DNA from 3 places in the Streptomyces sp. GD-15H genome. Region 2 is predicted to be linked to each of the others. Evidence: riboswitches for the same ligand, from Rfam matches in the RefSeq annotation. Region 2 holds a riboswitch; each other region holds the start of a gene.
What was found. Region 2 has a riboswitch for cyclic di-AMP ahead of WJ438_RS17430 (transglycosylase SLT domain-containing protein). Riboswitches for the same ligand answer to the same signal wherever they lie in the genome.
Positions count from the first base shown of each region.

Region 1: another riboswitch for cyclic di-AMP. It lies ahead of WJ438_RS24825 (transglycosylase family protein); the one in region 2 lies ahead of WJ438_RS17430 (transglycosylase SLT domain-containing protein).
Region 3: another riboswitch for cyclic di-AMP. It lies ahead of WJ438_RS05305 (peptidoglycan DD-metalloendopeptidase family protein); the one in region 2 lies ahead of WJ438_RS17430 (transglycosylase SLT domain-containing protein).

Region 1 is NZ_CP149447.1:5,211,493-5,219,296, reverse strand. It holds gene WJ438_RS24850 (NAD(P)/FAD-dependent oxidoreductase) at 1-1,035, opposite strand, end outside; gene WJ438_RS24845 (exopolyphosphatase) at 1,457-2,404, opposite strand; gene WJ438_RS24840 (DUF501 domain-containing protein) at 2,401-3,018, opposite strand; gene WJ438_RS24835 (septum formation initiator family protein) at 3,155-3,631, opposite strand; gene eno (phosphopyruvate hydratase) at 3,727-5,010, opposite strand; gene WJ438_RS24825 (transglycosylase family protein) at 5,341-6,093, opposite strand; cyclic di-AMP (ydaO/yuaA leader) riboswitch at 6,098-6,266, opposite strand; partial or broken gene WJ438_RS24820 (transglycosylase family protein) at 6,472-7,454, opposite strand; gene WJ438_RS24815 (cytochrome P450) at 7,780-7,804, opposite strand, start outside.
Region 2 is NZ_CP149447.1:3,736,484-3,744,287, forward strand. It holds gene WJ438_RS17420 (LolA family protein) at 1-227, opposite strand, end outside; gene WJ438_RS17425 (polyprenyl synthetase family protein) at 466-1,476, opposite strand; cyclic di-AMP (ydaO/yuaA leader) riboswitch at 2,090-2,253, shown strand; gene WJ438_RS17430 (transglycosylase SLT domain-containing protein) at 2,266-2,757, shown strand; gene WJ438_RS17435 (HAD family hydrolase) at 2,796-3,662, opposite strand; gene WJ438_RS17440 (GNAT family N-acetyltransferase) at 3,982-5,052, shown strand; gene WJ438_RS17445 (glycosyltransferase) at 5,094-6,419, shown strand; gene WJ438_RS17450 (polysaccharide deacetylase family protein) at 6,416-7,228, shown strand; gene WJ438_RS17455 (glycosyl hydrolase) at 7,301-7,804, opposite strand, start outside.
Region 3 is NZ_CP149447.1:1,066,490-1,074,293, reverse strand. It holds partial or broken gene WJ438_RS05325 (aspartate aminotransferase family protein) at 1-1,383, shown strand, start outside; gene WJ438_RS05320 (helix-turn-helix domain-containing protein) at 1,493-2,116, shown strand; gene WJ438_RS05315 (DUF6126 family protein) at 2,113-2,235, shown strand; gene WJ438_RS05310 (tyrosine-protein phosphatase) at 2,286-3,083, opposite strand; cyclic di-AMP (ydaO/yuaA leader) riboswitch at 3,552-3,716, shown strand; gene WJ438_RS05305 (peptidoglycan DD-metalloendopeptidase family protein) at 3,720-4,706, shown strand; gene WJ438_RS05300 (SGNH/GDSL hydrolase family protein) at 4,939-5,724, shown strand; gene WJ438_RS05295 (MBL fold metallo-hydrolase) at 5,916-7,151, shown strand; gene WJ438_RS05290 (ATP-binding protein) at 7,775-7,804, shown strand, end outside.

The sequences.
Region 1 (7,804 bases), 1.5 Mb from region 2:
GATCACGTTGTCGCCGAGCACCTTGGCCTGGCGCAGCGCGTGCTGGGCGTTCGGCGGGCACCAGGCGTTCTCGTTGCCCGCCTTGCGGCCCACGAGGTCCGGCACCTGGGCGTTGTCGCCCGCGGCCCAGATGTAGTCGCTGCCCGTGACCTGGAGGGTCGGCTGGGTGTCGACGTGGCCGCGCGGGCCCAGCGGCAGGCCGAAGCGGGCCAGGGCCGGGTTGGGCTTGACGCCCGCCGTCCACACAATGGTGTGGGAGTCGACCTCGAGGCCGTTCTTCAGCACGACGTGGCCGTCGACGCAGGAGTCCATGGAGGTGGAGAGGTAGACCTCGACGCCGCGGCTCTCGAGGTGCTCCTTGCCGTACTGGCCGAGCTTCGGTCCCACCTCGGGGAGGATCTTGTCGGCGGCGTCGACGAGGATGAAGCGCATGTCCTCACGGGACACGTTCTTGTAGTACTTGGCCGCGTCCCGGGCCAGGTCCTCGACCTCACCGATGGTCTCCGCGCCCGCGAAGCCGCCGCCGACGAAGACGAAGGTGAGTGCCTTGCGGCGGATCTCCTCGTCCGTGGTGGAGTCGGCCTTGTCGAGCTGCTCGAGGACGTGGTTGCGCAGGCCGATGGCCTCCTCGATGCCCTTCATGCCGATGCCCTGCTCGGCGAGGCCGGGGATCGGGAAGGTGCGGGAGACCGCGCCGAGCGCGATCACCAGGTAGTCGAAGGGCAGCTCGTAGGCCTCGCCGACCAGCGGCGCGACCGTGGCGACCTTGCGGTCCTGGTCGATGGTGGTGACCCGGCCGGTGAGTACCTCCGCCTTGGGGAGCACGCGTCGCAGGGGGACGACGACGTGCCGGGGGGAGATGTTGCCGGCGGCGGCTTCGGGGAGGAAGGGCTGGTAGGTCATGTACGACCGCGGGTCGACGACGGTGACGGTCGCCTCGCCGTAACGCATCTTCTTCTGGATGCGTCGAGCTGCGTACAGGCCTACGTACCCACCGCCTACTACGAGGATCCTGGGACGCTCCGTGGTGCTCATGCCATCGAGTATCCACCCGCCCCGGGAGGTGAGCTCGTGCGCCCCTTCACAAGCTCGGGCAGTGCTTGTGTTACACTTCCCGGCTTTTATGACCAAGCCCATGCCGGGAAACAGGAACGAGTACACCATGCGGCCCGTTGTCAATGCCGCGTGAGCTGCCTCTCTTCAGATTTCGGGGCACGGCGAGGCCGTGGACGGGGGCTTCGGAGCGGCCGTCCCCGAGACGTCCACCCCCACCTTCTGAACGCGTTCAAAGGGGGTTTGGAGGCCCGAAAGGGTCAACCGGACCCAGTTCTTCAACTCACTGGAGCCGATTCCTTGTGAAGAAGTTCACGAACTTTCCCGTCGGCGTCCGCCGGAAAGGGCCCATCGGCCCCTTCCGATCACCGCTCAAACGGTATCCGCGCTGCTCAGCAGAGTGCTACTCGTCAGTGGCAACGGACCACGCGATGCCGTCCAGGATGTCGTGCTCGCTGACCACGACGTCCTTCGCACCGGTCCGTTCCATGATCGAGAGGAGGACGAGAGCGCCCGCGCCGATCACGTCGACGCGGCCCGGGTGCAGGGACGGGACCGCCGCGCGCTCGGCGTGGGTGGCGCGCAGCAGCCACCCGGTGATCTCGCGGACCCGCTCCTGGGAGACCCGGGAGTGATGGATCGCCGTCGAGTCGTACGCGGGAAGGTCCTGGGCGATCGCCGACACCGTCGTGACCGATCCGGCCAGGCCGACCAGGGTGCGCGCCTCGCGCAGCGGGACCGTCTCCTCGGCACGGTCGAGGGCTGCCTCGATGTCGGCGCGCATCGCCGCGATCTGCTGCTCGGTCGGCGGGTCCGCCACCGCCCCGTCCCGCACCAGGTGCCGCTCGGTCATCCGTACGCAGCCCACGTCAACGGACCGGGCGGCACGCACGTGGTCGTCGCCGACGACGAACTCGGTGGAGCCGCCGCCGATGTCCACGACCAGGAACGGGCGGCGCAGGTCCGCACGTCCCGTCAGTTCCTTGGTGGCGCCGGTGAAGGAGAACTCGGCCTCCTGGTCGCCGGAGATGACCTCGGGCTCCACACCCAGGATGTCCAGCACCCCGCGCACGAACGCGTCCCGGTTCCCGGCGTCGCGCGAGGCGGAGGTGGCCACGAAGCGCAGGCGCTTCGCGCCGTGCTTCTTGATGATCCCCGCGTACTCGCGGCAGGCGGCGAACGTCCGCTCCAGCGCCTCGGGGGCGAGGCCCGTGCGGTCGACGTCCTGGCCGAGCCGCACGATCGTCATGCGCCGGTCCAGGTCGGTCAGTTCACCGGTCCGCGGGTGCGCGTCGGCCACCAGGAGCCGGATGGAGTTCGTACCGCAGTCGATGGCGGCGACCCGGGTCACTGCGCACCCTCCTCGGGGGGACCGGCGAAGGCACCGTCGTCGCCGGGCGGGGTCACGCAGGGGCCCTTGCGCCACCACTCCGGCAGCATCGCGAGCGCCTCGTCGCCCAGCGGGTTGACGCCGGGGCCGGCGGCCAGCGAGTGGGCAACCAGGACGTGCAGGCACTTCACCCGGTCCGGCATCCCGCCGGCGCTCGGGAAGTTCTGCAGTTCCTCGATCTCGTCACGGCGCCGGATGTAGTCCTCGTGCGCCGCGCGGTACGCGGCCGCCAGCTCGGGGTCGGTCGCCAGCCGCTCCGTCATCTCCTTCATCACGCCGTTCGCCTCCAGTGTCCCGATCGCCGAGGCGGCTCGCGGGCAGGTGAGGTAGTACAGCGTCGGGAAGGGGGTGCCGTCGGGCAGCCTCGGCGCGGTCTCGACGACGTCGGGCTGTCCGCAGGGGCAGCGGTGCGCGATGGCGCGCAGCCCGCGCGGGGGCCGCCCGAGCTGCTGCTTGAAGGCCTCGACGTCCGCGTCGGTCGGCTCGGTGCGCGGGGTCGTGGGCAGATCGAACAGTGCCAGCGCGGAGCGCTGCCCTTGAGGGGTGGTGGCCGGGCGGCGGGCGGGGGTGTCCATACGTGTCTTTCTGCGGGTCTCTGTACGGGTGTGCGGCCTTCCGGATTCCTGAAGGGGCCCCAGGGGGCTTCCGGGAGGGTCTCCGGGAAGTGGTGGTCCGGGAGGGTGGAAGAGTTATAAGGCTAAACCCGGGGGCTCACCGCGCGGCGGCGTCGGATTTGTCGACCCCGTCCCAGATGTTCGCGTACCAGGGGCGGTCGGCCGCTCCGAGGTCGGTGCGCGACTTTTCGGCCGTGCCCGGGTCGATCACGATGTAGCCGGTCTCGCCGGGCATGACGTAGTGCAGCCGCGCGCGGACCTGCTGCTCGGCGTAGGCGTCGTCCTGCCAGCGCGCCTTGAGGTCGCGCAACTGCTCGACCCGTCGGCGGGCCTCGTCCTGCTCCTGCTGGAGGTCGGCGATGTCGGCGCGCTGGGACACGTACTGCCGCATGGGGTAGGCGAGGGCCACGATCAGCGAGCAGACCACCATGGCGAGCAACGCGGCCCGGCCGGTCAGCCGGGAGCGGCGGGCCTGGCGTTTGGTCTGCGAGCGGTAGACCCGGGCCGCGGTCTGCTCACCGATCAGCCGGATCCTGGTCGCGGTGGAGAAACGGTCCCGGTCCTTCACGGCCATGTCCCCGCCTCCCGTTCACACTTCATACGCGCGTACGTCCCCGGACACGGTACGGGACCGTGTCCGGGGACGTACGGACGACCGGCGGAGCCGCGTCAGGCGTTGCGGAACCGCGGGAAGGCGCTGCGGCCCGCGTACACCGCGGCGTCGTCGAGGATCTCCTCGATGCGCAGCAGCTGGTTGTACTTGGCGACGCGCTCGGAGCGGGCCGGGGCACCGGTCTTGATCTGGCCGCAGTTGGTGGCGACGGCCAGGTCGGCGATGGTGACGTCCTCGGTCTCGCCGGAGCGGTGCGACATCATGCACTTGAAGCCGTTGCGCTGGGCCAGCTCGACGGCGTCCAGGGTCTCGGTGAGCGAACCGATCTGGTTCACCTTCACCAGCAGCGCGTTGGCGGCGTCCTCCTCGATGCCGCGGGCCAGGCGCTCCGGGTTGGTGACGAACAGGTCGTCGCCGACGATCTGGACCTTGTCGCCGAGCTTGTCGGTGAGGGCCTTCCAGCCGTCCCAGTCGTCCTCGAACAGCGGGTCCTCGATGGAGACGAGCGGGTAGTCCGCGACGAGCCCCTCGTAGTACTCCGTCATCTCGGCGGCGGAGCGCTCCTTGCCCTCGAAGAGGTAGGTGCCGTCCTTGTGGAACTCGGAGGCGGCGACGTCGAGCGCGAGGGCGATCTGCTCGCCCGGGGCGTAACCGGCTTCCTCGATGGCCTCGAGGATGAGGTCGAGGGCCTCGCGGTTGGAGCCGAGGTTCGGGGCGAAGCCGCCCTCGTCGCCGAGGCCGGTGGACAGGCCGCGACCCTTCAGCACCTTCTTCAGCGTGTGGTAGACCTCAGTGCCCCAGCGCAGGGCCTCGGAGAAGGACTCCGCGCCGATCGGGGCGATCATGAACTCCTGGATGTCCACGTTGGAGTCCGCGTGCGAGCCGCCGTTGAGGATGTTCATCATCGGCACCGGCAGCAGGTGCGCGTTGGGTCCGCCCAGGTAGCGGAAGAGGGGCAGGTCGCTGGCCTCGGAGGCGGCGTGGGCGACGGCCAGGGAGACGCCGAGGATGGCGTTGGCGCCGAGGGAGCCCTTGTTGTCGGTGGCGTCCAGGTCGAACATCGCCTGGTCGATCAGGCGCTGCTCGGTGGCGTCGTAGCCGACGAGCTCCGGGCCGATCTGCTCGATGACGGCCAGGACGGCCTTCTCCACTCCCTTGCCCTGGTAACGGTCGGGGTCGCCGTCACGGAGTTCGATGGCCTCGAAGGCGCCGGTGGAGGCGCCGGACGGGACGGCGGCACGACCCGTGCTGCCGTCGTCGAGGCCGACCTCGACCTCGACCGTGGGGTTGCCTCGGGAGTCCAGGATTTCCCGGGCTACGACGACGTCGATGGACGGCACGAGCATCTCCTTCATGGATGTGGCGTGGATCAGCCGGGCCGCGGGGGCCCTGCGGAACCGAGCCTATCCGGCTCCGGGCGATCGGCCATCCGGTCGGCCGCCTCTCGGACGGAACCGAGAGTAAATTGTTTCCGAACGGAACAAAGACGGGCCCGGAAACCGGGATCACCCTCGCGCCCGCCGACCGGCACCGAGCGCCGGAAGGCCCCGCCACGTACGGAAAAGCCCCGCCCCGGTGCGTACGGGGAACACGCACCGGGGCGGGGGAGAGCCCCCGCGGGGACGGGGGAGGCTCCGCGGGGACGGAGCCCTGAGCCCGCGGCCGCTGCCTTACTTCAGGTGCAGCTGCTGGCCCGGGTAGATGAGGTCGGCGTCCTCGACGATGTCGTCGTTCAGCTTGAACAGCTTGTTCCAGCCGCCCTCGACGTCGCGCTCCTCGGCGATCGAGCTGAGGGTGTCGCCCTTGACGACCTTGTACTCGCCGTCGCCCTTCTCGACCTTCTCGCCGGTCGGGGTGGTGACGGTCTTCTTCTCGGCGGCCGGACGCTCCTCGGAGCGGGAGGCCTTCTGCTCGGTGGAGCGCTCGGGGGCGGAGCCGGTGCTCTGCTCCTGGGTGCTCTGCTCCTGGGTCCTCTGCGGGGAACCACTGTTCTGGTTCCCGGTGCTCTCGGAGCTGCCGGCGCCCTCGGCGGACCCGCCACCGGTGTAGGCGGCGTTGGACAGGCCCTTGCCGCAGACCGGCCAGGCGCCCTTGCCCTGACCCGCGAGGACCTTCTCGGCTATCTCGATCTGCTGGGCCTTGCCGGCCTGGTCGGCGGTGGCGGCGTACTTCGTACCGCCGTAGCCGGCCCAGGTGGAGGCGGAGAACTGCAGACCGCCGTAGTAGCCGTTGCCGGTGTTGATGGACCAGTTGCCGCCGGACTCGCACTGGGCGACGGTGTCCCACTCGGAGGCGGTGGCGGCGGAAGCGTTGCCGGCCGCCATCAGCGGGGCGGCGACGGCGGCACCGGTGACGCCGGCGACGGCGATGACACGGGTGGCCTTGGACGGACGACGGTGCTTGCCCTTGCCGGAGAACAGCATGGATGGATCCCCTCACCGACGCCTACGAGGTGAGCTGTCGGGTTCGGGCCGGTTGAGTTGCCCGGCCGCGTCCCTCCCGGGACGCGGCTCCACCCCTAGCCGCATCCGGCGTCAATCACCGGGTACGGCGCCTACCTTGGGTCCCCCGCTCCTGCCTACGGCGCATGACGCGACGAGTGTTCCCGTGCTGCCACTGGCAGGATTCGGCGTGGCGGCAGCCGGGGCCCGCGATGGCGAGCGGTCCTGACCGTAGACACGCGCCCCGCGGATAATCAAAGACGATCAGGGCTTCTGAGACCTATCTCTCATCGCCTTTATAACGGACATTCAGCGCGAACCGTGACCTCAACTGCCGTCATCGACGCACCCTTTCGGATGTCAGCCCTCACCCGACCCGAACCCGAGCGCAAGCGCCTGACCGGGAAGGATGAGGTTGGGGGCCGCCGTACCCACGACCTCGTCACCCCCGCTGTACCGGGCGAGCCATCCGCCGCCGAGCGCAAGGGAGTCGGCGGCGGCCGAGGAGTCGCTTCCGGCGTCCACGGGGACCCTGTCGGCCGGGGACGAGACGTCGAGGCCGCGCGGGAAACCGAGACCGCGTGAGGCGTGCCGGCCGGGGGCTCCGGCCTCACGGTCCTCGCGCACCTCTTCCTCGGCGCCGGCGCCGCGATGGCGACCACTGGGAGCCTCACTCGCGGACGACTCCGAAGAACCGACCTCCTGCCCCGACTTGTCCGAGTCGTTCCCCTCAGCGGAGGCCGAGGGCGAAGCGGAAGCAGAAGCAGAGGGGGAGGCGCCGGGTTCGGCGTCCGAACCGCCGGACTTGGACGCTTCGCCCGCCTTCTCCCCCTTGCCGCCCGCGGTGCCCTTGTTGTCCGACGAGGCGCCGGAGGGCCGGGACGGCGACGGAGTGGCGGAGTCTCCGGTGCCGGACGAGCCGTACGACGAGCCGCCGTCCGCGCCGATGTCGATGACGGCCTTGCCCGAGTCGGCGTTCAGGCCCGACAGCAGGCCGCAGGCCCGCCACGCGCCGACCCCCTGGTCGGCGAGGATCTTCTCGGCCACGGCTATCTGCTGGCCGCGGCTGGCCTGGTCGGCGCTGGACGCGTAGTCGAGGCCGCCGTACTTCTCCCAGTCCTCCTGGGTCAACTGCAGGCCGCCGTAGTAGCCGTTGCCGGAGTTCTGGCTCCAAGAGCCACCGGACTCGCACTCCGCGACCCGGTCCCAGGTCGAGCCCTCGGCCGCACTGGCGCCGCCGGCCCGAGAAGCGGAATCGCGATGGCTGAGCCGGTCACTCCGGCAGTGACGAGAAGAGCCGGAGCCTGGCGAGGGCGACGGTGACGACCGTTCCCGGAGAGCATGCGGAGACCTTTCGCAGGACAACAGTTACCCGCACGGCGAGTCGAACTGCGGAGCTGTGCAACCGAGGCACCGTGCTTGAGGGGTGAACGTAGCCGCAGACAATCACTTGTCACAAGTTCATGCCGCGCAGATCACATGAAGATCACAGAGTTGAGCGAGTGTCATGTCTGCGCCGCTCCACCGAAGAGGCGACGGACCGTGTCCGGAGGGGGCCCGACGGTCACTTCGGAGGCGTACGGAGGCCGCACGAAGGCCATTTCGACGGCGACCCGGCGGCCGTCACGGCCCCGTGCGGCGGGTCGGTTCGGCGGCCGCCCGAAGGTGTCACTTCGGCGGAGGGCTGAACTCC
Region 2 (7,804 bases):
AGCTGTTCGGTGTCCGACTCGGCTATCTTCTCGATGAGCTGCGCGGCGGTGATCTTCGGCAGGTCCGGGTCGCCTGAGTCCGCGATCGCGGGGACGAGCCCGATGGTCGCGGCCGCCACTCCCATCACCGTGACCGGGACGATGTACCGCGCGGCCCTGCGCCCGCCCGCGCCCGGCTCGCGGGTCGTCCCCGCGGTCGTCGTGTCGTCGGATTCGTACGGTGCCATATGTGCCTTACCTCCGTGGTCGGCGGCGGCCTGCGTCTCGTGTTCCTCGCACCAGTCACACCCTGAGCCGCCATTCTCACCCGAATCGGTGAGGAGTGGTGTCCGTCGTGCTCCATCTGATCAAACCCCGCAGGCGGAAGCGTCAGACCCCGGACTCAACTCCGTGTACTGCTGCGGTATGACACGAGGAGGTGTTTCCTCCCCCGACCAGTAGGGGTCGAGGGAGGGTGGCGGGCGGTCAGCCGGCCCGGTGCACCACCGCGTCGCACAGCTCGGCCAGGGCCGTCTTCACGTCGCACTCCGGCAGCGGCGCCAGCGCCGCGCGCGCCTCCTGCGCATAGCGCACGGTGTCCCGGCGGGCCTGCTCCAGCGCGGGGTGCGCGCGCAGCAGGCGCAGGGCCTCGGCGTGCCGGCCGTCGTCCCTGAGATCGGAGTCCAGCAGCTCGCACAGCGCGATGTCCTCGGGCAGGCCCAGCCGGGCCGCTCGCTCGCGCAGCCGCAGCACGGGCAGCGTCGGAATGCCCTCGCGCAGGTCGGTGCCCGGGGTCTTGCCGGACTCGTGGGAGTCGGAGGCGATGTCCAGCACGTCGTCGGCGAGCTGGAAGGCGATCCCGAGCCGCTCGCCGTACTGGGTCAGCACGTCCACGACCGTGTCGTCCGCGCCGGACATCATGGCGCCGAACCGGCACGAGACGGCGACCAGTGAGCCGGTCTTGCCGCCGAGGACGTCCAGGTAGTGGTCGATCGGATCGCGGCCGTCCTGCGGCCCCGCGGTCTCCAGGATCTGACCGGTGACCAGCCGCTCGAACGCCCCCGCCTGTACCCGTACGGCCTCCGGCCCGAGGTCGGCCAGGATGTGCGAGGCGCGCGCGAAGAGGAAGTCGCCGGTGAGGACCGCGACGGAGTTGCCCCAGCGGGTGTTCGCGCTGGGCACCCCGCGCCGCACACCGGCGTCGTCCATCACGTCGTCGTGGTACAGCGTGGCCAGGTGGGTCAGCTCCACGACCACGGCGGACGGTACGACGCCGGGCGCGTAGGGGTCGCCGAACTGGGCGGCGAGCATCACGAGCAGCGGCCGGAACCGCTTGCCGCCTGCCCGCACCAGGTGCTGGGCGGCACCCGTGATGAAGGGGACCTCACTCTTGGTGGCCTCGAGCAGCCCTTCCTCGACAGCCGTCATCCCGGCCTGGACAGCGGCTTCCAGAGCCTGGTCCCGCACGCTCAGCCCGAATGGCCCGACGACGGTCACGAGGGGTCTCCTGTCTGCTGGTGTCCACTGGCGCTCAGACGTCTTGCGCTGCTTGTCGACAGGTCGCTGACATCACTCGAGTCAGCGTATCCGGTCATGTTTCGATCACCGCCAGCACCCACATTCCCCAAATTCACTTGCGCACGCGTGGACGGCACGTCACGGCGCCCTCCGATACCGGAACACCACCAGATCGTTTCCGACCAGTTGACAGCACAGGACATTCATCGACTTTCCGGACGCGCCTCACGCATGCGCCGGACACGCACCGAGCCGCATCTCGGCACGCAGTCCACCCCGCCCACCCCGGTGCCCGATTTGCCGTATTTGCTATGCAAATTCCTGTTGGCGGCAAATGCGCCCGCGCGGTGCGGCCAGTGAGGTCGGTCACGCGCATCCCGACCCGCACGCGACTCGCACGTGGGGACGTTTCCCCTTCCATCGAGCGCGAGTTGACCGTTGACGCCCGCAAAGGATCAAGCCCCCCAAACAACCCAAGGAAAGATCAACCGGCGTTATCCGTGACGTTCGCACTTGTTCCCGACATGTGCTCTCGCATACGTTCCCGGCCTGTCGGGCGGACGCCGAATCCTGCCGCCGCCCGCACCACCCATCGATCAACTCACTCACGCACGGCAGGAGCGGGGGACCCAGGTAAGCCGCCGGACCGGTTCGCGCCGGGACGGCTCGGGGTGAAGCCATGCCCGCAGGGGCACGGCCGGGCACTCTCCCGCCCGAACCCGACAGCTCACCTCGTAGGCGTAGGAGAGGAACGCATACATGCCCGCCATGCCCGCATCCGGTCAGCGCCGCTTCGGCCGCACCCGCCTCGTCCGCTCCCTCGCCGTCGCCGGCGTCGCCGTGATCGCCCTCCCGGTGTTCGGCGCCACCAGCGCCTCCGCCGCTCCCGCCGCGCCCGCGTCGTCCGCCCCGGCCGCCGCCGGATCCGAGACGGCGTACCCGGACAACCTCGACGGCTGGATCCGCGAGTCGCTGTCGATCATGGCGCAGCACGGCATCCCCGGCAGCTACGACTCCATCCACCGCAACATCCTGCGGGAGTCCTCCGGCAACCCGCAGGCCGTCAACCTGTGGGACTCCAACGCCGTCGCCGGCACCCCGTCGAAGGGCCTGCTGCAGGTCATCGACCCGACCTTCCAGGCGTACCACGTGCCCGGCACGGCCTTCGACCCGTTCGACCCGGTCGCGAACATCACGGCTGCCTGCAACTACGCGGCGGACCGCTACGGCTCGATCGACAACGTCTTCGGCGCCTACTGAGACACCCGGGCGCACCAGGGCACACCCGGCCCGAGGGGTCACCCGCCGGGGCGGAGGGCGGGGCGGCACGTGTGGGGGCGCGTGCCGCCCCGCTCCGCCCCGCCGAACAACCGCTCGAGGACGGCGGCCACGCCGTCGTCCTCGTTCGTCGTGGTGATCTCGTCGGCCACCGCCTTCAGCTCGGGGTGCGCGTTGGCCATGGCGACACCGTGGGCCGCCCAGTCGAACATCGGGATGTCGTTGGGCATGTCGCCGAAGGCGAGGGTCCGTTCCCGACTCAGCCCCAGATGCTCGGCGGCCAGCGCCAGCCCCGTCGCCTTGGTGACACCGCACGGCTGGAGCTCCACCGTGCCCGGTCCCGACATGGTGACCGTGGCCAGCGAACCGACCACCGAACGCGCCGTCGCCGCCAACTCGTCGTCGGTCAGGTAGGGGTGGCGCAACAGCACCTTGCTGATCGGCAGGACCCACAGACCGTCCCGTCGGCCGACCCGCACGGCGGGCAGCGTCGGGTGCGGCATCCGATAGCCCGGCTCGATCAGGGTGAGTCCGTCGGCCCCGTCCTGGTCGACCGCGGCGTACACCTCCCCCACCTCTGCCTCGATCTTGCCGAGCGCGGTCTCCGCCAGTTCCCGGTCCAGCGTGACGGAGTGGAGCAGCCGGTTCGCGCCGGCGTCGTACACCTGCGAGCCCTGTCCGCACACCGCGAGTCCCGTGCTCCCCAGCTCGTCCAGGAGCGGCCGCACTCTGGGCACCGGGCGGCCCGTCACCACGAGATGCCGGGCACCGGCCCGCGTCACCAGTGCGAGTGCGGCGAGGGACCGGTCGGAAAGAGAGTCGTCGCCGCGCAGCAGCGTCCCGTCCAGGTCGGTGGCGATGAGTGAATAAGCGGTGGGTGCGGCCATGATCAGAGAATACGGACACCACGCCTGCCCGACTCACCCTCACCCGGAACACCTCCGTCCGCACACCCCCGGCCCTTATCCTGCGCCCCCACCGCCGGACCATCGCCGCGCGACCGCTGTCCCACCACCGTGCGACCGCCTCGTCACGGCCGCGCGCCCGGCCGCTTCCGTCATCACCGGGTACGGGCCTGTCAAAGGCCTCTGCACCACTTGGCAACAACATGGTCCGCCACCTACCGTCCCGGTGGTCCCGGGCGGTACCTTCCAAGTGTCCGGGGGGACTTGATCGGGGGGTCAGGTGAGCAGTGGACGCACACGTGTGCTGAGGCTCGAGGAGCTCGGGGAGGGGGAGCGGAAACGCTGGCGTGAGCTGCGCGCCGCGACGGACGCACCCCGCAGCCCTTTCATGGAACCGGAGTTCGCCACCGCCGTGTCCCGGGTGCGGCCGCAGGCCCGGGTGGCGGTCCTGTACGAGGGGGCGTCCGCCGAACCGGTCGGCTTCCTGCCGTACGAGCGGGGCGCGTGGGGGCAGGGCCGGGCGGTCGGGCTCGGGGTATCGGACTGTCAGGGCGCCGTCCTGCGTCCGGGCCTCGTCCTGGAGACCGGTGAACTGCTGCGCGACTGCTCGGTGTCGAGCTTCGCCTTCGACAACTTGGAGGCGGACCAAGCCCTGTTCGTCCCGCACGCGGCCGAGGAGCACGCCACCTATGTCATCGACGTGGAGAAGGGTTACGAGACCTACGAGTCCGTACTGCGCACCCGGTCGCCGAAGTTCCTGAAGACAACGCTGACCAAGGAGCGCAGACTCGGCCGCCAGGCCGGACCCGTGCGGTTCGTCTTCGACGAACGCGAACCGGCCGCGCTGCGCGCTCTCATCGGGTGGAAGTCGGCCCAGTACCGCAGGACCGGGCGCCGCGACCGGTTCGCACAGGAATGGATCACACGGCTCGTGGGCCGCCTGGCCGGGACCCGGGCCCCGGAGTGCACGGGCACACTGTCCGTCCTGTACACCGGGGACCGCCCCGTCGCCGCGCACTTCGGCCTGCGCTCGGCCTCGGTCCTGGCCTGCTGGTTCCCGGCGTACGACCCGGAGTTCGCGAAGTACTCGCCGGGGCTCGTGCTGCATCTGCGCATGGCGGAGGCGGCGGCCGGCGAGGGCATCGGCCTGCTCGACATGGGGCGCGGCCCGGCCGAGTACAAGGACTCGCTGAAGACGGGCGAACTCGCCGTCTACGAAGGGGAGGCGATGCGTCCGGGCCTGGGCGCCGCGCTGCACCTGCTGCGCCATGAGCCCGTACGCCGGGCGCACCGCTTCGTCCGCGCCCACCCGCGTCTCGCGTCGCTGGCGTCGCGGACGTTGAAGGGGGCGGGGCGGCTGCGCCGTTCGTGAGGACCGGTCGTGAGAACCGGTCGTGAGGAGGGGGAGGGCTCATGTTACGCACGGCACGTACGCAGGAGGAGATACGGCGGTTCCTGGACATCGGCGCGGTCCAGGTCGCCGAACTGGACCTGAGCGGTGAGGAGACCGCCCTCAGACCCGGTCCGGGCAGCCCACCGGTGACGCACGGAGAGGTGTTCGTACTGGTCAGGCGGAGCGGCCGGCCGGTGGGCGCGCTGCTGGGACGGGTGCCGGAGGGGGCCGATCCGACGACGGTCCTGACGGCGCTCGCACGGCAGGCGCAGGGGCAGGCGCAGGACGTGGAGAGGTCCGTGGCCGCCGGGCCGCCGCCGCCCCACACCTCGGTCGTCGTGGCCACCCGGGAGCGGGCCGGACAGCTTGCCCGCACGCTCGACTCGCTCCTCGCGCAGGACCATCCGCGCTTCGAGGTCGTCGTCGTCGACAACGCGCCCGTGACGGACGAGACGCGTGACCTGGTGGAGCGGAAGTACGGGGAGCGCGTGCGGTACGTGTGCGAGCCGGTCCCCGGGCTCGCGACCGCGCACAACACCGGAGTCGCCGCCGCCCGGGGCGAGGTGATCGCGTTCACCGACGACGACGTCGTCGCCGACCCCCGCTGGCTCACCGAGCTGACCACGCCCTTCGCCACCGACCCCGGACTCGGCTGTGCCACCGGCCTGATCCTGCCCGCCCGGCTCCGCACCCCGGCCCAGGTCCTGCTGGAGAGCCACGGCGGTTTCGCGAAGGGGTTCACGCCGACGACGTACGACCCGGAGGACCCGCCCCGCGACGAGCCGCTGTTCCCCTTCACCGCGGGCCGGTTCGGCTCCGGCGCGAACATGGCGTTCCGTGCGGAGGTGCTGCGCGGAGTCGGCGGCTTCGACTCGGCCACCGGCGCCGGAACGCCGGCCCGGGGCGGCGACGACCTCTACGGGTTCGTCCGGATCCTCGCCCAGGGACACAGGCTCCACTACACGCCCGGCGCGCTGGTGTGGCACCACCACCGGGAGACCTGGGCCGACCTGGAGACCCAGGCGTTCGGCTACGGCGCCGGCCTCACCGCCTACCTCACCGCGATCCTGGTCAACCGGCCCGCGCTGCTGACGGCGTTCCTCGCCCGGGTGCCCCGCGGCCTGACCCACGCCCGCGGCCTGACCGCCGTACGGGACACCGGTGACGGGGGTGAGGGCGGTGGCACTGATGACGGAGGGGCCGCGCCGGGCGACCACGGCACCCGCACGCATCCATGGCCACGTCGCCTCTCACGTCTGCAGCGCAAGGGGATGCTGTACGGCCCGGTCGGCTACCTGCGAGCCCGGCGGGCGACAACGAGCCGAGCCGGGAGGGGCACGAGATGACGACGTCGTCGCGGGGTCCGGCGGCCATCCCCGTGTTCCTCTACCACGCCGTGATGGACGATCCGCCCGACTGGATCGCCGAGTTCACCGTCACGCCCAGGGAGTTCGCGGCCCATCTGGACGCCGTCGTGGACAGCGGCCGCACGCCCGTCACCATCAGCGCTCTCGCCGACCATCTGGCCGGGCGCGCGCCGCTGCCGCCCCGGCCGGTGCTCCTCACCTTCGACGACGGTTTCGCGGACCTGCCCGGCCCCACCGCCGAGGCACTGGCCGAACGCGCCCTGCCCGCCACCGCGTACCTCACCACCGGCGCCCTCACCCCGGCCTGCCGCAGCCTGCTCCCGCCGGCGCCGATGATGACCCTGGGCCGGGTGGCGGAGCTGGAACGTTCCGGCATGGAGATCGGCAGCCACACGGTCAGCCACGCCCAGCTGGACACGCTGACCGCCAGGCAGCTGCGCGCCGAACTGGTGGACTCGAAGGCCGTGTTGGAGGACACCCTCGGTCATCCGGTCCCCCACCTCGCCTACCCGCACGGCTACAACAGCCCTCGGGTGAGGGCCATGGCGTCCCGCGCCGGCTACGAGACGGCGACCGCCGTACGGCACGCGCTCAGCTCGGACCGGGACGAGTGCTACCGCATCGCCCGCCTCATCGTCCGCCGCGGCCACACCGTCGCCGACGTCACCACCTGGCTGGCGGACGGCGGCGCCCGGGTCGCCCCCTACCGCGACGGCCCGAAGACGATCGCCTGGCGCTGGTACCGGCGCGCCCGAGCGGCCCTGCGCGGAACGGAGTTCGCGGGCTGAACGGACCGGGCGGTCGTTCCAGGTTCGCCCCGGCGTTCGCTCCGGCCGCGTCGGGGCGAACGCCCGGTCACGTCATTTCGCCGGCTGGTTCAGGTACGGGTCGGACACCACCTCGCGCAGGCTTTCCCATGCCGCCTCGTCGGCCACGGCCAGATCGCAGTGCGGTCCGGGATCGTGGTGGTTCCACTGGAGCGCGGCCTTGACCCCCTCCAGCCCCTTCAGTACGGGCGGCACCTGCGCGTACCACTCGGCCTGCCGCTCCGGCCGCGAGTCGTCGTCCGCCGAGCCGAACTCGGAGAGCATCAGCGGCTTGCCGGCGGAGATGTTCTCGCGTACCCAGTCGTGCGTGGCCGTCTGGGTCTGCTCGAAGGTCAGCCACTCCGTCTTGTGACAGCGGTAGTAGTTGTACTGGTTGTAGCCGATCCAGTCGACGTACTCGTCCCCCGGGTACATCCCCTTGAACAGGTCACCGTGGTTGAGGTACCCGGTGATGATCCAGGTCCACACCACGTTGTCCACGCCCAGTTCCCGGAAGCGGTCGTGGATGTGCCGGTACGCCTTCACGTACTCCGCCGG
Region 3 (7,804 bases), 2.7 Mb from region 2:
GCGGGCCGGGGAGTTCGACCTCGGCGCGCTGCTGGCCGAGCGCGGAGCCGAGCGCTACGAGCTGCACACCCGGTACCTCAACCACCAGCTCCCGCGCATGCTGCACACCATCGGCTTCGACAAGGTCTACGAACGAGCCGAGGGCGCCCATTTCTGGGACGCGGACGGCAATGACCACCTGGACATGCTCGCCGGATTCGGGGTGATGGGCCTGGGGCGCCACCACCCCGTGGTCCGCAAGGCACTGCACGACGTCCTCGATGCCTCGCTCGCCGACCTCACCCGTTTCGACTGCCAGCCGCTGCCCGGTCTGCTGGCCGAGCAACTGCTCGCGCACAGCCCCCATCTGGACCGGGTGTTCTTCGGCAACAGCGGAACGGAGGCGGTCGAGGGCGCGCTGAAGTTCGCCCGCTACGTGACGGGCAGACCGCGTGTCCTGTACTGCGCGCACGCCTTTCACGGACTGACCACCGGCTCCCTGTCCGTCAACGGCGAGTCCGGCTTCCGCGACGGCTTCGCCCCGCTGCTGCCCGACACGGCCGTACCGCTCGGTGATCTCGACGCGCTGGAGCGGGAGCTGCGGAAGGGGGACGTCGCCGCGCTGATCGTCGAGCCGATCCAGGGCAAGGGCGTGCACGAGGCCCCGCCCGGCTATCTGCGCGCCGCGCAGGAGTTGCTGCACCGGCACAAGGCGCTGCTGATCGCCGACGAGGTGCAGACCGGCCTGGGGCGGACCGGCGACTTCTACGCCTACCAGCACGAGGAGGGGGTCGAGCCGGACCTGGTGTGCGTGGCCAAGGCGCTCTCCGGCGGTTATGTGCCGGTGGGGGCCACGCTCGGCAAGGACTGGATCTTCCGCAAGGTCTACTCGTCGATGGACCGGTTGCTGGTCCACTCGGCCAGTTTGGGGCAAACGCCCAGGCGATGGCCGCGGGTCTCGCGGTCCTGTCGGTCATGGAGAACGAGCACATCGTCGCGCACGTCCGGGCCACCGGTGAGCTGCTGCGGTCCCGGCTCGCGGCACTGACCGAGAAGTACGAGCTGCTGGCCGACGTCCGCGGCCGGGGCCTGATGATCGGCATCGAGTTCGGCCGGCCGCGGTCGCTCAGGCTGCGCGGCCGCTGGGCCGCGCTGCAGGCCGCACGCAAGGGACTCTTCGCGCAGATGGTGGTGGTCCCGCTGCTGCGGCGGCACAGGATCCTCACCCAGGTCTCCGGCGACCACATGGAGGTGATCAAACTGATCCCGCCGTTGATCATCGACGAGCGGGACGTGGACCGGTTCGTGGACGCCTTCACGGCGGTGATGGACGACGCCCATGACGGCGGTCTGGTGTGGGAGTTCGGCAGGACCCTGGTGAAACAGGCGGTCGCCAACCGGTGAGACACTGGTCCCGTCCGGCCGTGATGCCTGCCGGGCCGTGACACCCGGCCCGTTTTGCCCATGAGGCAAGAAATTTGCCCCGCGGGCAATAATGCTGCTGAATAGGGTCATGAGCACCCCCGAGGCCGAGCAGGCGGCCGAACCGGCCGCCGCGCTTCCCGCGGTCGCGCCGCACCTGCGCGCGCTGCGCCGCCGGGCAGGCCTGACCCTGGAGGCCGCGGCCCGCGACGCGGGGCTGTCGCCCGCCCATCTCTCCCGGCTGGAGACCGGGCAGCGTCAGCCCTCGCTGCCCATGCTGCTCTCCCTGGCCCGGATCTACGGTACGACCGTCTCGGAACTGCTCGGCGAGACGACCGCCGACCATGACACGGTGCTGCGCGCCGCCGACGTGGAACCGACCGTCGCGGGCGGCTGGACGTACCGGCAGGCCGGCTCCCCCGGGCGCGGGATGCAGGCCCTGCGGGTCGAGGTGCCCCACGGCTCCCAGGGCGGCATCGTGCGGGTCCACCCCGGTGAGGAATGGCTGTACGTCCTCAAGGGGCGGCTGCTGCTGCGACTCGGGGACGCGCTGCACCGGCTGGCCCCGGGCGACAGCGCGCACTTCGACTCGCTGACCCCGCACCGTATCGCCGCTCAGGACCCCGACGGGGTCGAGCTGCTCTTCGTCCATACCCTGTTGCAGAGCCCCACGGCCACCCTGTGCCTGGGCCCCACCCATGGAGATGTGTCATGAAAGACCTGGAGGAGAAGTTCCCTCGCGCCCTGTGGGTGAGGCTGTTCGTCTACGTCGTGGTGGGGCACCTCTTCGCGGGCTTCATCTACCTGCTGTTCGAGCTGGGCGCGAAGCAGTAGCCCTCAGCCGGGCAGTGCCCCAGTGAGGCACTGCCCGGTCGAGCAGTGCCTCAGTCGAGCAGACGCTCGCGCAGTCGCTCCCGGCTCTCGGGGGTGAGCCCGAGAGCCGTCTCGAGATAGGGGTCCACGCCGCCCCAGGTCTCCTCGATGGTCTCCAGGGCGGCCGACAGGTATTCGGCGCGGGCGTCGAACAGGGGGTCGAGCAGCTCCATGACCTCGGGGGAGTAGGCCGAGGCGGGGCTGCCGCTGCGGCGCACCTTGTAGCGGCGGTGCTTGGCGTTGGACTTGAGGTAGTCGTCGAAGATCGCGTCCCGTTCCACGCCCAGGGCGAGCAGCGTCACCGCCACCGACACGCCCGCGCGGTCCTTACCCGCCGCGCAGTGCATCAGCGCGGGGACGCCGTCCTCGGTGAGTGAGCGCAGCACCTGGGAGTGCTCGGCGGTGCGTTCCCTGACGGTCATGCGGTACGAGGCGATCATCCGGTCCGCCCCCTTGCCGTCGGCGAGGAGCGAGCGCAGCTGGTCCAGGTCGCCGTCGCGGACCATCTTCCAGAACCGGGCGCCGCCGGCCGGGTCGCTCAGCGGCAGGTTCACATTGCGCACACCCGGCAGTTCGATGTCCTGCCCGTCCAGCTTCTGGTCGGCCGTGTTGCGGAAGTCGAAGACGGTGTGCAGTCCCAGGGAGGACAGGAAGGCGGCGTCCGACGCGGTGGCGTGGGCGAGATGACCGCTGCGGAACAACACTCCGTGCCGCACCCGGCGGCCGTCCACGGTCGGCAGTCCGCCCACATCGCGGAAGTTCCGCACTCCGGTCAGCTCGGGTTCGGTCGACGGGATGTGTTGCGTCACGGGGGCCCCTCTCCCACTCGCCGCCGCCGGCGCGGCGGCGCCGGCGGGTGTCACCCGACGATACGACATGCCTGTCAGGGGCAATGAGTTGTCCGTGGATCGGCCGGCGCGGACCTTCCGAACCCACCGTCCGGCCGGAGCGGGACGCCCGCGATCCCCCAATTAAGGGCATTCTGTCCGTTTAGCGGATTTCGCCAGAACATGCCCAGATGTGAGGGGAAATGGGGAAGGCGTGGTGAGCATCGTCATATCGGTGACGATGTGTTGTCATCATGCTCACGTAATTCCGGCGTTTCGCAGGGGAATTCGGGGGGCGCGGGAAATCCGGGACGACTCTGGGTGACGGTGTTCAGGTAAATGGATCACGGAAAAGCGCCTTCGCTCGGAACCTCTCGCTTGTCCCTTTGCGTCGTGGTCGCCTACGTTCGCCATCGATCCGGACGGACGCCTAATCCTGCCGCCGCCCGGAGCCCGCACACACTGACCCGTGTACGGCAGGAGCGGGGGACCCACAGGTACGACTGCCTGTTCCGGTCTCCGGAACAGGCTTGGGGTTAAGCCGCGTTTCGACGCGGCCGGGCATCTCCAGTCCGAACCCGACAGCTCACCTCGTAGGCGCCGGAGAGGAAATTCGTCATGCCCGCAAAGGGTAAGCACCGCCTTCCCAGCGCTTCGCGCCTCACCCGTTCCATCGCCGTCGCCGGCGCCGGTGGCGCCGCGCTCGCCCTGCCGCTTCTCGGCGCCACCGGCGCGAACGCCGCCACTCCGCAGGCGGCCCCGGAAAAGGCCGTCCAGTCGTTCTCCGTCACCGACAAGAAGGCTGACGGAAAGAAGGCCGACAGCGGCAAGAACGGCGACACCCGCACGTACATAGTCAAGGGCGGCGACTACCTGGCGAAGATCGCCGAGTCCGAGAACGTCGACGGCGGCTGGAAGCAGCTCTACGCCGACAACCGTGAGGCCGTGGGTGACGACCCGTCACTCATCCACCCCGGCCTGAAGCTCTCGGTCGACGGCAAGGCCGCGACGAGCGCGCCGAAGAAGTCCAGCCCTTCCGGTTCCACTGCTCCGTCCGCCCCGTCCTCCGCGTCGAAGTCGTCGGCCGGGCAGCCCGCCGAGAAGTCCGCGCCGAAGGCCGCTTCGGTGGCCTCGAAGCAGTCCGCTCCGAAGGCCTCCTCCGGCGCCACGACCGCGAAGCAGGTCGCGAACACCTCCGGTTACAGCTCGCCGGTGCCCGGCAGCGGCCTCGGCACCGCCTACAAGGTGGCCGGCAGCATGTGGTCCAGCGGCTACCACACCGGTGTCGACTTCGCCATTCCGACCGGCACTTCCCTGAAAGCCGTCGGCCCGGGCACCGTCGTCTCCGCGGGCTGGGCCGGTGCGTACGGCAACCAGGTCGTCATCAAGCTCAACGACGGCCACTACGCCCAGTACGCCCACCTGTCCTCGCTGTCCGTCTCGGCCGGCCAGACCGTGAGCGGCGGCCAGCAGGTCGGCCTCTCGGGGTCCACCGGCAACTCGACCGGCCCGCACCTGCACTTCGAGATCCGCACCACGCCGAACTACGGCTCGGACGTGGACCCGGTCGCCTACCTCGGTTCGAAGGGCGTCTCCCTCGGCTGACCCCCGCGACAGCCTGCCTGACACACCGCCGAAGGCCGGACCCCGATCCCCGGGTCCGGCCTTCGGCGTGTTTCGCCCCTCAACGTCTTTGCCGACTATTCCGGAATGAGGCACTGCTTCGGGAGTGGCTTATCTCACCGTACGTCAATCCCTTCCTACGGTCGCGTAGGTCACATTCGAAGGTGAATCATGTCCCTTCGTGGCAGACGATTCGAAGAGTGACAGCAATTCAGTGATCGGGTCGTACGTGGCGGTGGGGGACAGCTTCACCGAGGGCGTCGGCGACCCCGGCCCGGACGGGGCGTTCGTCGGCTGGGCCGACCGGTTCGCCGTACTTCTCGCCGACCGCCGTCCCGAAGGCGACTTCCAGTACACGAATCTCGCGGTGCGCGGAAAACTGCTCGACCAGATCATGGCCGACCAGGTTCCGCAGGCCGTCGAACTGGCTCCCGCACTGGTCTCGTTCTGTGCGGGTGGCAACGACATCCTCCGCCCCGGCACCGATCCGGACGAGGTGGCCGAGCGCTTCGAGCGGGCCGTCGCCGCGCTCACGGCGGTCTGCGGCACGGTCCTGGTGACGACCGGGTTCGACACCCGTGGAGTGCCGCTGCTCAAGCATCTGCGCGGCAAGATCGCCACCTACAACGGACACGTGCGGGCCGTCGCCGACCGGTACGGCTGCCCGGTGCTCGACCTGTGGTCCCTGAGGAGCGTCCAGGACCGCAGGGCCTGGGACGCCGACCGGCTCCACCTGTCGCCCGAGGGGCACACGCGCGTGGCGCTCCGCGCGGGCCGGACTCTCGGCCTGGAGGTCCCGGCCGACCCGGAGCAGCCCTGGCCCCCGCTGCCGCCGCGCGGCAACCTCGACGTCCGGCGGGACGACGTCCACTGGGCGCGCGAGTACCTGGTGCCGTGGATAGGGCGCCGGTTGCGCGGGGAGTCGTCGGGGGACCACGTGACGGCGAAGGGGACGCTGTCCCCGGACGACATCAAGGTGCGGATCGCCTCGGTGGCGTAACGCCGGGCGGGAACGGCCGCGGCGGGCACGGGAGCGGATGCGGGGGCGGGTGCGGGCACGGACTCCCGCACCCGCGAACCGGAGCCCTCGGGGGCCATCGCCCCGTGCGGCCGGTTCCGTCCCGTCCGACACCGCGGTACCGGGCAGTCCGCACATAATGGGGTTTCTGACCGACTCCGCTGGGAGGCATCGTGGCCGGTTTCCGTTCCCAGAGCTCCGGGCTCCGTGCGCTGCGACCCGCGGCCTTCGGCGCGGACCCGAGTGGTGAGCGCATGGCGCGCATCCGCAGATCCCCGCACTACCGGGACGGGGTGTTCCAGAACCCCGGGGGCCCCACCCGGTCCCGGCCCGCGGGCTCGTCCCGAGACCTGGCGAAGACCTACTTCGACAAGGACACCCGGTACAACCGTGCGCCGCACGGCACCGTACCGGTGCACTCCACCACCCTCGCCGACCTGGCCCGCCCGCCGGCCACCGGGCTGCGCCTCACCTGGATGGGCCACTCCAGCGTGCTCGCGGAGATCGACGGTCAGCGGGTCCTGTTCGACCCCGTGTGGGGAGAGCGCTGCTCCCCTTTCCCCTTCGCCGGGCCCCGACGGCTGCACCCGGTGCCCCTGCCGCTGGCCGCGCTCGGCCCGGTCGACGTCGTGGTGATCTCGCACGACCACTACGACCATCTGGACCTGCCCACCATCAAGGCGCTGGCCGGCACGGACACGCTGTTCGCCGTGCCGCTCGGAGTGGGCGCTCATCTGGAGCACTGGGGCGTGTCCGCCGACCGGCTGCGCGAACTGGACTGGCACGAGGCGGCGCGGATCGGGGGGCTCACCCTCACGGCCACCCCGGCCCGCCATTTCTGCGGCCGGGGGCTGCGCAACACCCAGCACACCCTATGGGCCTCCTGGGTCGTCGCGGGTGCGGAGCACCGTGTGTACCACAGCGGTGACACCGGCTACTTCGACGGTTTCAAGGACATCGGCGCCGACCACGGCCCGTTCGACGCGACGATGATCCAGATCGGCGCGTACTCGGACTTCTGGCCCAAGGGCAGGCCGGACCCGCTCCCGGGACCGGGCTCCTGGCCCGAGATCCACATGAACCCGGCCGAGGGCATCCAGGCCCATCTGGACCTGCAAAGAGGCCGCCCGGACGGTGTCTTCCTGCCGATCCACTGGGGCACCTTCAACCTGGCGCCGCACCCCTGGGCGGAGCCCGGCGAGTGGACGAGGGCGGCCGCCGACGCGGTCGGTCAGCCCGCCGCCTTCCCCGTCCCGGGCCTGCCGTTCGAACCCGCGGGAGAGCTGCCGACGGAGACCTGGTGGCGGGACGTGGGACACGTCCCGGACCACAAGTGGCCGCTACCCGACCCCGTCACGGATTCCTCCGCCTCCTCCCACGGGGACCTGGACCTGGTGGGAGAGGACTGACGCCGCCCGAAGCCGTGGCCCACGCTGCTACGGAGAGTAAAAATCTTGCGGACATCCCTCAGGTACGAAGGGTTCTCGGGGACCGCTTCGACGGAGCGACCGCGGCCGTTGTGGCGGTCCGGGTGAGTGGACGACGGAAGGACGAGGGCCGGGGAGCCGTGAGCTCCCCGGCCCTCAGCGTTTTTCCCGTGACCACTTCTGACCAGGTTGGATCGAGCCGTGACGGTTTCTGGGTGGCTCGCTGACGGGTTTATCGGTCTGTCGTACGACGCCTCATACCAGAGCGGGACGCTGTCCGGGCAAGTTTGTCAACTGCCCACCGCGCGTGATGCGGTGGTGACTACGGTGAGTGCCGATCGGGCGACGCATGGCCGACGCCCTCGGCCTTTCGGTGCGCTCCCGACCGGTACGGCGACACCGCGACGACACCAGTCGTCGCCAGGCACATCGCGTCCCGGGGGCGTGCCCATCAGATCGGATCAGGGAGCGGGGACCGGTACGTGCAGGCAGAAGGCGGACGAGGGAGCCGACGGGGCGAGGGGTCCCGCCGACCGGGCCCGGCCAACGTCTCGGGCGTGCCCGGCACCCGGAACCGACGGACCAGTACCAGTTCGAGGACACCGATGCCCGACTCCCGCGCTCCGGCCTCCCGC